Regions from separate parts of the Rhodococcus sp. NPDC058532 genome, predicted to be linked through region 2. Evidence: riboswitches for the same ligand, from Rfam matches in the RefSeq annotation. Region 2 holds a riboswitch; the other holds the start of a gene.
What was found. Region 2 has a riboswitch for cyclic di-AMP ahead of ACFWQG_RS18090 (transglycosylase family protein). Riboswitches for the same ligand answer to the same signal wherever they lie in the genome.
Positions count from the first base shown of each region.

Region 1: it holds a riboswitch for cyclic di-AMP, as region 2 does, so the genes downstream of both, ACFWQG_RS15050 (NlpC/P60 family protein) here and ACFWQG_RS18090 (transglycosylase family protein) in region 2, are expected to answer to the same signal.

Region 1 covers NZ_JBHXNU010000011.1:159,783-163,177, reverse strand. Annotated here, with positions in the region: gene ACFWQG_RS15055 (NlpC/P60 family protein) at 42-1,085, opposite strand; gene ACFWQG_RS15050 (NlpC/P60 family protein) at 1,298-1,864, opposite strand; cyclic di-AMP (ydaO/yuaA leader) riboswitch at 1,877-2,040, opposite strand; gene ACFWQG_RS15045 (DEDD exonuclease domain-containing protein) at 2,499-3,395, shown strand, end outside.
Region 2 covers NZ_JBHXNU010000016.1:38,612-42,006, forward strand. Annotated here, with positions in the region: gene ACFWQG_RS18085 (glycosyltransferase 87 family protein) at 1-1,115, shown strand, start outside; cyclic di-AMP (ydaO/yuaA leader) riboswitch at 1,266-1,451, shown strand; gene ACFWQG_RS18090 (transglycosylase family protein) at 1,456-2,088, shown strand; gene ACFWQG_RS18095 (hypothetical protein) at 2,152-2,343, opposite strand; gene ACFWQG_RS18100 (helicase-associated domain-containing protein) at 2,404-3,395, shown strand, end outside.

The DNA of each region.
Region 1 (3,395 bases), on a different contig from region 2:
CGTGCGGCGAGCCGGCCGCGGCGCGTCCCCCCGTTCGATGATCAGTACCGGCGCGCGCCGTAGAACGGGTACGCGTCGACCGGCGCCACCTTCACCGGGACGCCGAAGGTGGAGGCGTGCACGATGTTCCCGTTGCCCGTGTACATCCCCACGTGCGAGGCGTCGGAGTAGTAGAGCACCAGGTCGCCCGGCTGCAGGTTCTCCTTGCGGACGGGGGTTCCGCCCGCGGCCTGCGCCTGACTCGAGCGGGGCAGGACCTTGCCGATCTGCTTGTACGCCCACACCATCAGGCCCGAGCAGTCGTAGCCGTCGGGTCCGGTCGCGCCCCACACGTAGGGCTTGCCGACCTGGGTGAGCGCCGCCTGCACGGCACTGGAGTTCGCGCCGGGGACCAGGCCGGCGAGGACCGTCGACGGGTCGAAGCCGGGCGGGAACGCGGACCCGGCGAGGGTGTCCTTCTCCGCGCTGGTCAGATCCGCGAACGCGGCCGTGACCTGGGATATCTGGCCCTGCAGGTCGCTCTGGGTTCGCTGCAGGTCGTCGCTGATCGAGCGGGCGTGCTCGGTGGCCGTCCTCGCGTCGTCCGCGGATTGCCGGGACGACTCCTCCGCGGCGACCGCGGCGTCGCTCGCCTCGGTGAACTCGCGGACCTGCGCGGCGGTGTCCGCGGAGAGCACGCTGAGCGTCGACATCTGGTCGAGGAGCTGCTGCGGCGAGTCCGACACCATCACCGCGAACAGCCGGTTGACGCGGCCGCCCTGATAGTTGGCGACGGTGAGCCGGTCCACCGCGGGCTGGAACCGGGCCATCGTCGCCCTGGCCTCGTCGAGACGGCGCAGGTCCTGCTCGTGCCGGGCCTCGGCGTCGCGCTGCACGGACAGCTTGGAGTCGAGGTCGATCTGCGCGTTGTGCATCGCCTCGGTGGTCTGTTCGGCCTTGCGGGACAGGTCCGCGAGCCGCTCGAGCGCGGCCGTCGGGTTGTCGATCGCGGGGTCGGCCACCGCGGGCCCGGTGCCCGCCGCGACGAGAACGAGTGAAAGCAGCCCGGTTGCGATCGCGGTAGACCGCGTCCTCAGTGACGCCACGTGCCGGGTGCTCCTGTTCTTTTCTTCACCGAAAGGTCTCGGCAAGGTTACGGAACGGCCCGCCGTGATGTCCACCCCGGTGTTCCGGACATTCCGCCCGCCGGTGACCCACCCCCGCATACGCCGACGGGCCCGCCGATCCGGTGTGGATCGACGGGCCCGTCGGCGGCTGGGCCGCCACGCTTCTTCCCCGAGCGTGGCGAGCGGCGATGTCAGTAGCGGCGGGCGCCGTCCATCGGCATCGAGGCGATCGGGGCGCGCTTGACCGGGGTGCCGGAGGTGGCGGCGTGGATGACCTCACCGTTGCCCGCGTAGATCCCCGAGTGCGATCCGCCGTAGAAGGACACGACGTCACCGGGCTGCAGCGCGTTGGTGGCCACCGGCGTTCCCGCTGCCGCCTGGTCGTAGCTGGTGCGCGGCAGGTTCAGGCCCGCCTGCTTGAAGGCCCACTGGATCAGGCCGGAGCAGTCGAAGGCGTCCGGGCCTGCGGCACCCCACACGTACGGCGAGCCAATCTTGCTGGCTGCCGCCTCGACGGCCTTCTGGCCTGCGGTGAGAATGGGGGCAGGGGCGGGCGCGGGGGCGCCGGGGAGGACCGGGAGCTGCGGGAGCCCGGGGATCTCGATGGTCTGCGCGGGAACGCCGGGGATGTCGAAGGTGCCGACGCCGGGAACCGTGACGGGCTCGGCAAGGGCGGGCGCCGCGGAGGCGGTGATCGCGCCGACGGCGAGAATGCCTGCGACGGCGACGCGCCGGGCCTTGATGATCGGTGTTGCCACGAAAGGAGGGGCCTTTCTTCCATTCTGCCGCCGACCGGGTTAGCTGACGGGTTCGGGCTGGGAAGATCAGCCCTACCCGGCGGCGCGCGGCTGCGCTCCGACGGGATTCACCCCAGTGGAAACGTGGGTCCCCGATTCGATTCCCTTGCGGGCCATCGATTAGGCGGTACCTCGCGATGCTGCGCCGGTGTGGCGCGGCAAGACTCCGCAAGGTCTCAACGAGATTACGAAAGGCCCCCGCCGCTGTCGATTCGACCGGGCGAGCAAACCGGACAATTGTCGCGTTTCGCCCACCAACCGACCGTCCGGCCCGATCTTGATCACAAACCGATAACGACCACCTGGTCTGTGTTCACCCGCCGCCTGCCGCGGACCCGGCGACGACGCCCGTCACCCGCACCAGCACGGTTCGTTCGTCCAGTTCAGTACCCTGCGGGCGATCACAACCGACCACTCGGTCGGCGCGGGGCCGCCCGCCGCATGGAGCCCGCAACCCGGTAGCGACATCCGCCGGGCGGGACGGCGGCGCCGACCCGACGCCGACGGCAAATCCGGATCCGTGTGACGCTCGTCTCAACACGGCCGGAACGGCGTGTCGGCGGGCCTGTCGGTGCCGCCGCCTAGCCTCGGCCAGGTGAGTTCCCGTGACGCCGCACACCAGCTGACGTTCGACGAGCTGGACACCCCGCTGCGGGACACCACCTTCGTCGTCGTCGACCTCGAGACCACCGGCAGCAGCGCAGGCGAGGACGCCATCACCGAGATCGGCGCGGTCAAGATCCGCGGCGGTGAGGTGATCGGCGAACTCGGCACCCTCGTCGACCCCGGTCGCACCGTGCCCCCGTACATCGTCCAGCTCACCGGCATCACCTCCGCGATGCTCGTCGACGCCCCGCGCATCGAGCGGGCGCTGCCCAGCTTCCTCGAGTTCGCCCGCGGCGCCGTCCTCGTCGCCCACAACGCACCGTTCGACGTCGGATTCCTGAAGGCCGCGGCGTCGCGGCTCGACCTCGCCTGGCCGCCGTTCCAGGTGCTGTGCACGGTCAAGCTCGCCCGCCGGGTGCTGTCCAGGGAGGAGGCGCCGTCGGTGAAGCTGTCCGCCCTTGCCGACCTGTTCCAGGTCACCACCCGACCCACGCACCGGGCCCTCGACGACGCCCGCGCCACCGTCGACGTTCTGCACGCCCTGATCGAGCGGGTCGGCAACCTCGGCGTGCACAGCTATCCCGAGCTCGTCGATTACCTGCCCAACGTGTCGGCGGCCCAACGGGGCAAGCGGGGGCTCGCCGCGCACCTGCCCCGCACCCCCGGCGTCTATCTGTTCCGCGGCCCCTCCGACGAGGTCCTCTACGTCGGCACCGCCGTGAACCTGCAGCGCCGGGTCCGCGGCTACTTCACCGGATCCGAGACCCGTGCCCGGATGAAGGAGATGGTGGCCCTCGCCACCCGCGTCGACCACGTCGAGTGCGCGCACGGGCTTGAGGCCGCGGTGCGCGAACTGCGCCTGCTCGCCGCGCACGCCCCGCCCTAC
Region 2 (3,395 bases):
CCGGTCTCTACGACCACGCGCTGCACGGCGGCATGTGGTGGACGTACCCGCCGTTCTCCGCGGTGATCTTCGCGCCGCTGCGCCTGTTCTCGCCGGAGATGACGACGCTGCTCGGCTACCTGGTGAACTTCGTGGCCCTGTACCTGGTGGTGCTGCTGTGCTGGCGGCAGCTCGGGTACCGCGCCAACCGCACCCTGTACGTCGCCACCGGATTGCTGACCGTGGTCCTGAGCGTCATCGAGCCGGTGCGGACGACGATCTGGCTGGGTCAGGTGAACCTGCTGCTGATGCTGCTGATCGTGTGGGATCTCGGCAGGCCCGAGGGCAGCAGGCTGCGCGGCATCGGGGTGGGCATCGCGGCCGGGATCAAGCTCACGCCCGCGCTGTTCGTTGTGCATCTGCTACTCACCCGGCAGTGGCGGGCCGCGGCGACCGCGGTGGCGGGCTTCGCGGCGACGGTCGCGGTCGGGTGTGTGGTGATCTTCTCCGATTCGCGGGCCTACTGGACCGGGGTGATCTGGCATTCGACGCGGATCGGCGAGACGGCGTGGCCTGCGAATCAATCCGCCTCGGGGGTGCTGGCGCGGTGGCTGCATCTTGCCGAGCCGCCGCGGCTGCTGTGGCTCGGTGTCGCGGTCGCCCTCGCCGGACTCGGCCTTGCCGCGGCTCTCCTCGCGCACCGGCGCGGGCACGCGCTGCTCGCGGTGACGCTGTGCGGCCTGACGTCGTGCGCGGTCTCGCCGTTCTCGTGGGGGCACCACTGGGTGTGGTTCGTGCCGTTGCTGATCCTGGCGATGGATCGGGCGTTGCGCAGCGGCCGCGCGGTGGCCTGGTTGCTGCCTGCCGCGCTCGCGCTTCCGCTACTGATCTGGGCGCACGGGTTCCCGGACGGCGTGTACGGGATCGGGCTGTTCATGGTGCCTGTGCCCGCGGCGCTGGCACCGATCTTCGCCGCGGTGTACCCGTTGCTGTTCGTGGTGATCGCTGCGACCACCCTGGTCGCGTTGGCGCGGACCGGCCCCGCGGCGGGTCCGAAAACACCAGCGGAGCCATGTGATCTGCCTCACATAACGGTTGGGTCACAGCCGGGTCTCGACCGAGCCGCAACCAGCTGACCTGCACAGACGCCGGTGCGGTCGGCCGAAACCGCGGGAAACACGCCGTTCCCGTAGGAGATGACTCACCGCGATCGGCCACGTACGGTCGTCACCGGTCGGTGTTCCGGCCAGTCCGAACCGCCGCGCCAAACCTTGTCCCGCGGAACGGATTCCCACAGATCAACCCAGGGACAAGGACGGGGGACCCACGTCCCCAGTGGACACCGGGAGGCATGCACCAGGCCTCCCTTGGGGTGAAGCCGCTGTTTGCGCCGGTCACGGAGCGAACACGGCCGGGCGACCTCTCAGCCCGAACCCGACAGCTGACCTCGCAGGCGCGTGCGGAGAGGAAAACCCCATGAGTGCTGGACGCCATCGCAAGCCCACGAACACCCGCAAGACGGCAGCCAAGGTCGTCGTCACCACCGCAGTCTTCGGCGCTGCCGGCGCGGCCTTCGCGGCCCCCGCAAGCGCTGCCCCCGACTCCGACTGGGACCGTCTCGCGCAGTGCGAGGCAGGCGGCAACTGGTCGATCAACACCGGCAACGGCTACCACGGCGGGCTGCAGTTCTCCCCCAGCACGTGGACCTCCCACGGCGGCGGCGAGTACGCGGCCACCGCCAACCAGGCCAGCCGCGAGCAGCAGATCGCCGTCGCCGAGAAGGTCCTCGCCTCGCAGGGGTGGGGCGCCTGGCCGTCCTGCTCGTCCAGCCTCGGGCTGGCCAGCGCGCCGACGCAGCGCAGCGCTCCGGCCGCCGCGGCCGAGACCCCCGCGCCGGCGCCCGCCGCGGAGGCCCCCGACGTCACCAGCATCCCCACCACCGACGGCACCGCCGATGTGTTCGACCGGCTCGACAGCACCCTGCAGGCCGTGAAGGCCCGGGGCATCGCCGTCGACCCGCAGGTCGAGTCCCTGTACGAGCAGGCGAAGCTCAACCCGCAGGTCATCGACTTCCTCAAGACCTACGCGCCGCTGGTCGCACAGCGCTAGCCAGTGCACGAGAAAGGCCCCGCACCAAACCGGTGCGGGGCCTTTCTGCTGCTCGCCTTGGCGTCAGCGGTTGATGACGGTGACGGGATGGACGTAGGGCAGCTCGGACACCGGCCGCGGGAACTCGGTCTCCTCACCGAACGGGGAGAGCCCACCGGACCGCGTCGACGAGAGCTCGGTGACCGCGTGGTCGCCCTCCTTGACGTGCTCCGGCCAGCCGTTGTCGACGTATCGCTTGCTCGCATTGTTAGCCACGAGGCCATTTTGACATCGACCTCGTATCCCGTACAGCCCAGGTCACTAATGTTGGATGCGATGACCGACACCGACGCCGCCCCCGACAGCCTCGCGTCCTGGCTCGCCACCCGCACCGACGCCGAGCTGGCAGACCTGCTGCGGCTGCGCCCCGACCTGGCCGTCCCGCCCCCGTCGACCCTGACGGTGCTGGCGTCCCGGGCGGAGCAGCGCGTCTCGGTGCTTCGCGTCGCCGACGACCTCGACGTGCTCGAACTCACCCTGCTCGGGTTGCTCGGCCGCGACGGCGCGACGGCGGCCGGGGTGCGGCGGGACCAGCTCGCGGACGCGGTGGCCGGGCGGGCACCCGCCCGGGCCGTTGACCGTGCCCTTGCCGCGCTGCGGCAGCGGGCCCTGGTGTGGGGGACGACGGTGTTGCGGGTGACCCCGGCGGCCGTCGAGGCCCTCTCGTGGCGGCTGGACCCGGCAACGACGGCCCTGACACCCGACCAGATCACCGCCGCGCTCGACGCGCTGACCGCGGACGAGCGACGACTGCTGGACACCCTCGCGCACAGTTCCCCGGTCGGCCGGACCCGTGACGCCGCGCCGGGCACCCCACCGGATCGGCCCGTGCAGCGGCTGCTCGCGGCGGGCCTACTGTCCTGGCGGGACGAGCAGACCGTCGAACTGCCCGTCCAGGTGGGGCAGGCGTTGCGCGGCGAGACCATCACCGACCCGACCACGCTGACCCCGCCGACGATCCGCGGCAGCAAACACCGGATCGCCGAGGTAAACGCCGCGGCCGCGGGCGAGGCGCTGGAACTGCTCCGGCACTGCGAGCGCCTCCTCGTTGCGCTCGGCGACCACCCCGCGCCCAGCCTCCGGGCCGGCGGACTCGGCGTCCGGGAGATCCGCAGGCTGGCCAAGATCGTCGGCGTCGACGAGTCGCGGCTCGCGCTGCTGCTTGAGTTGCAGGCCGGGGCGGGCCTGATCTCCAGCGGTCTCCCCGACCCGCCGCCCGCCGCCGACACCGGCGAGGACTACTGGGCGCCGACCGCGGCCGCGGACGG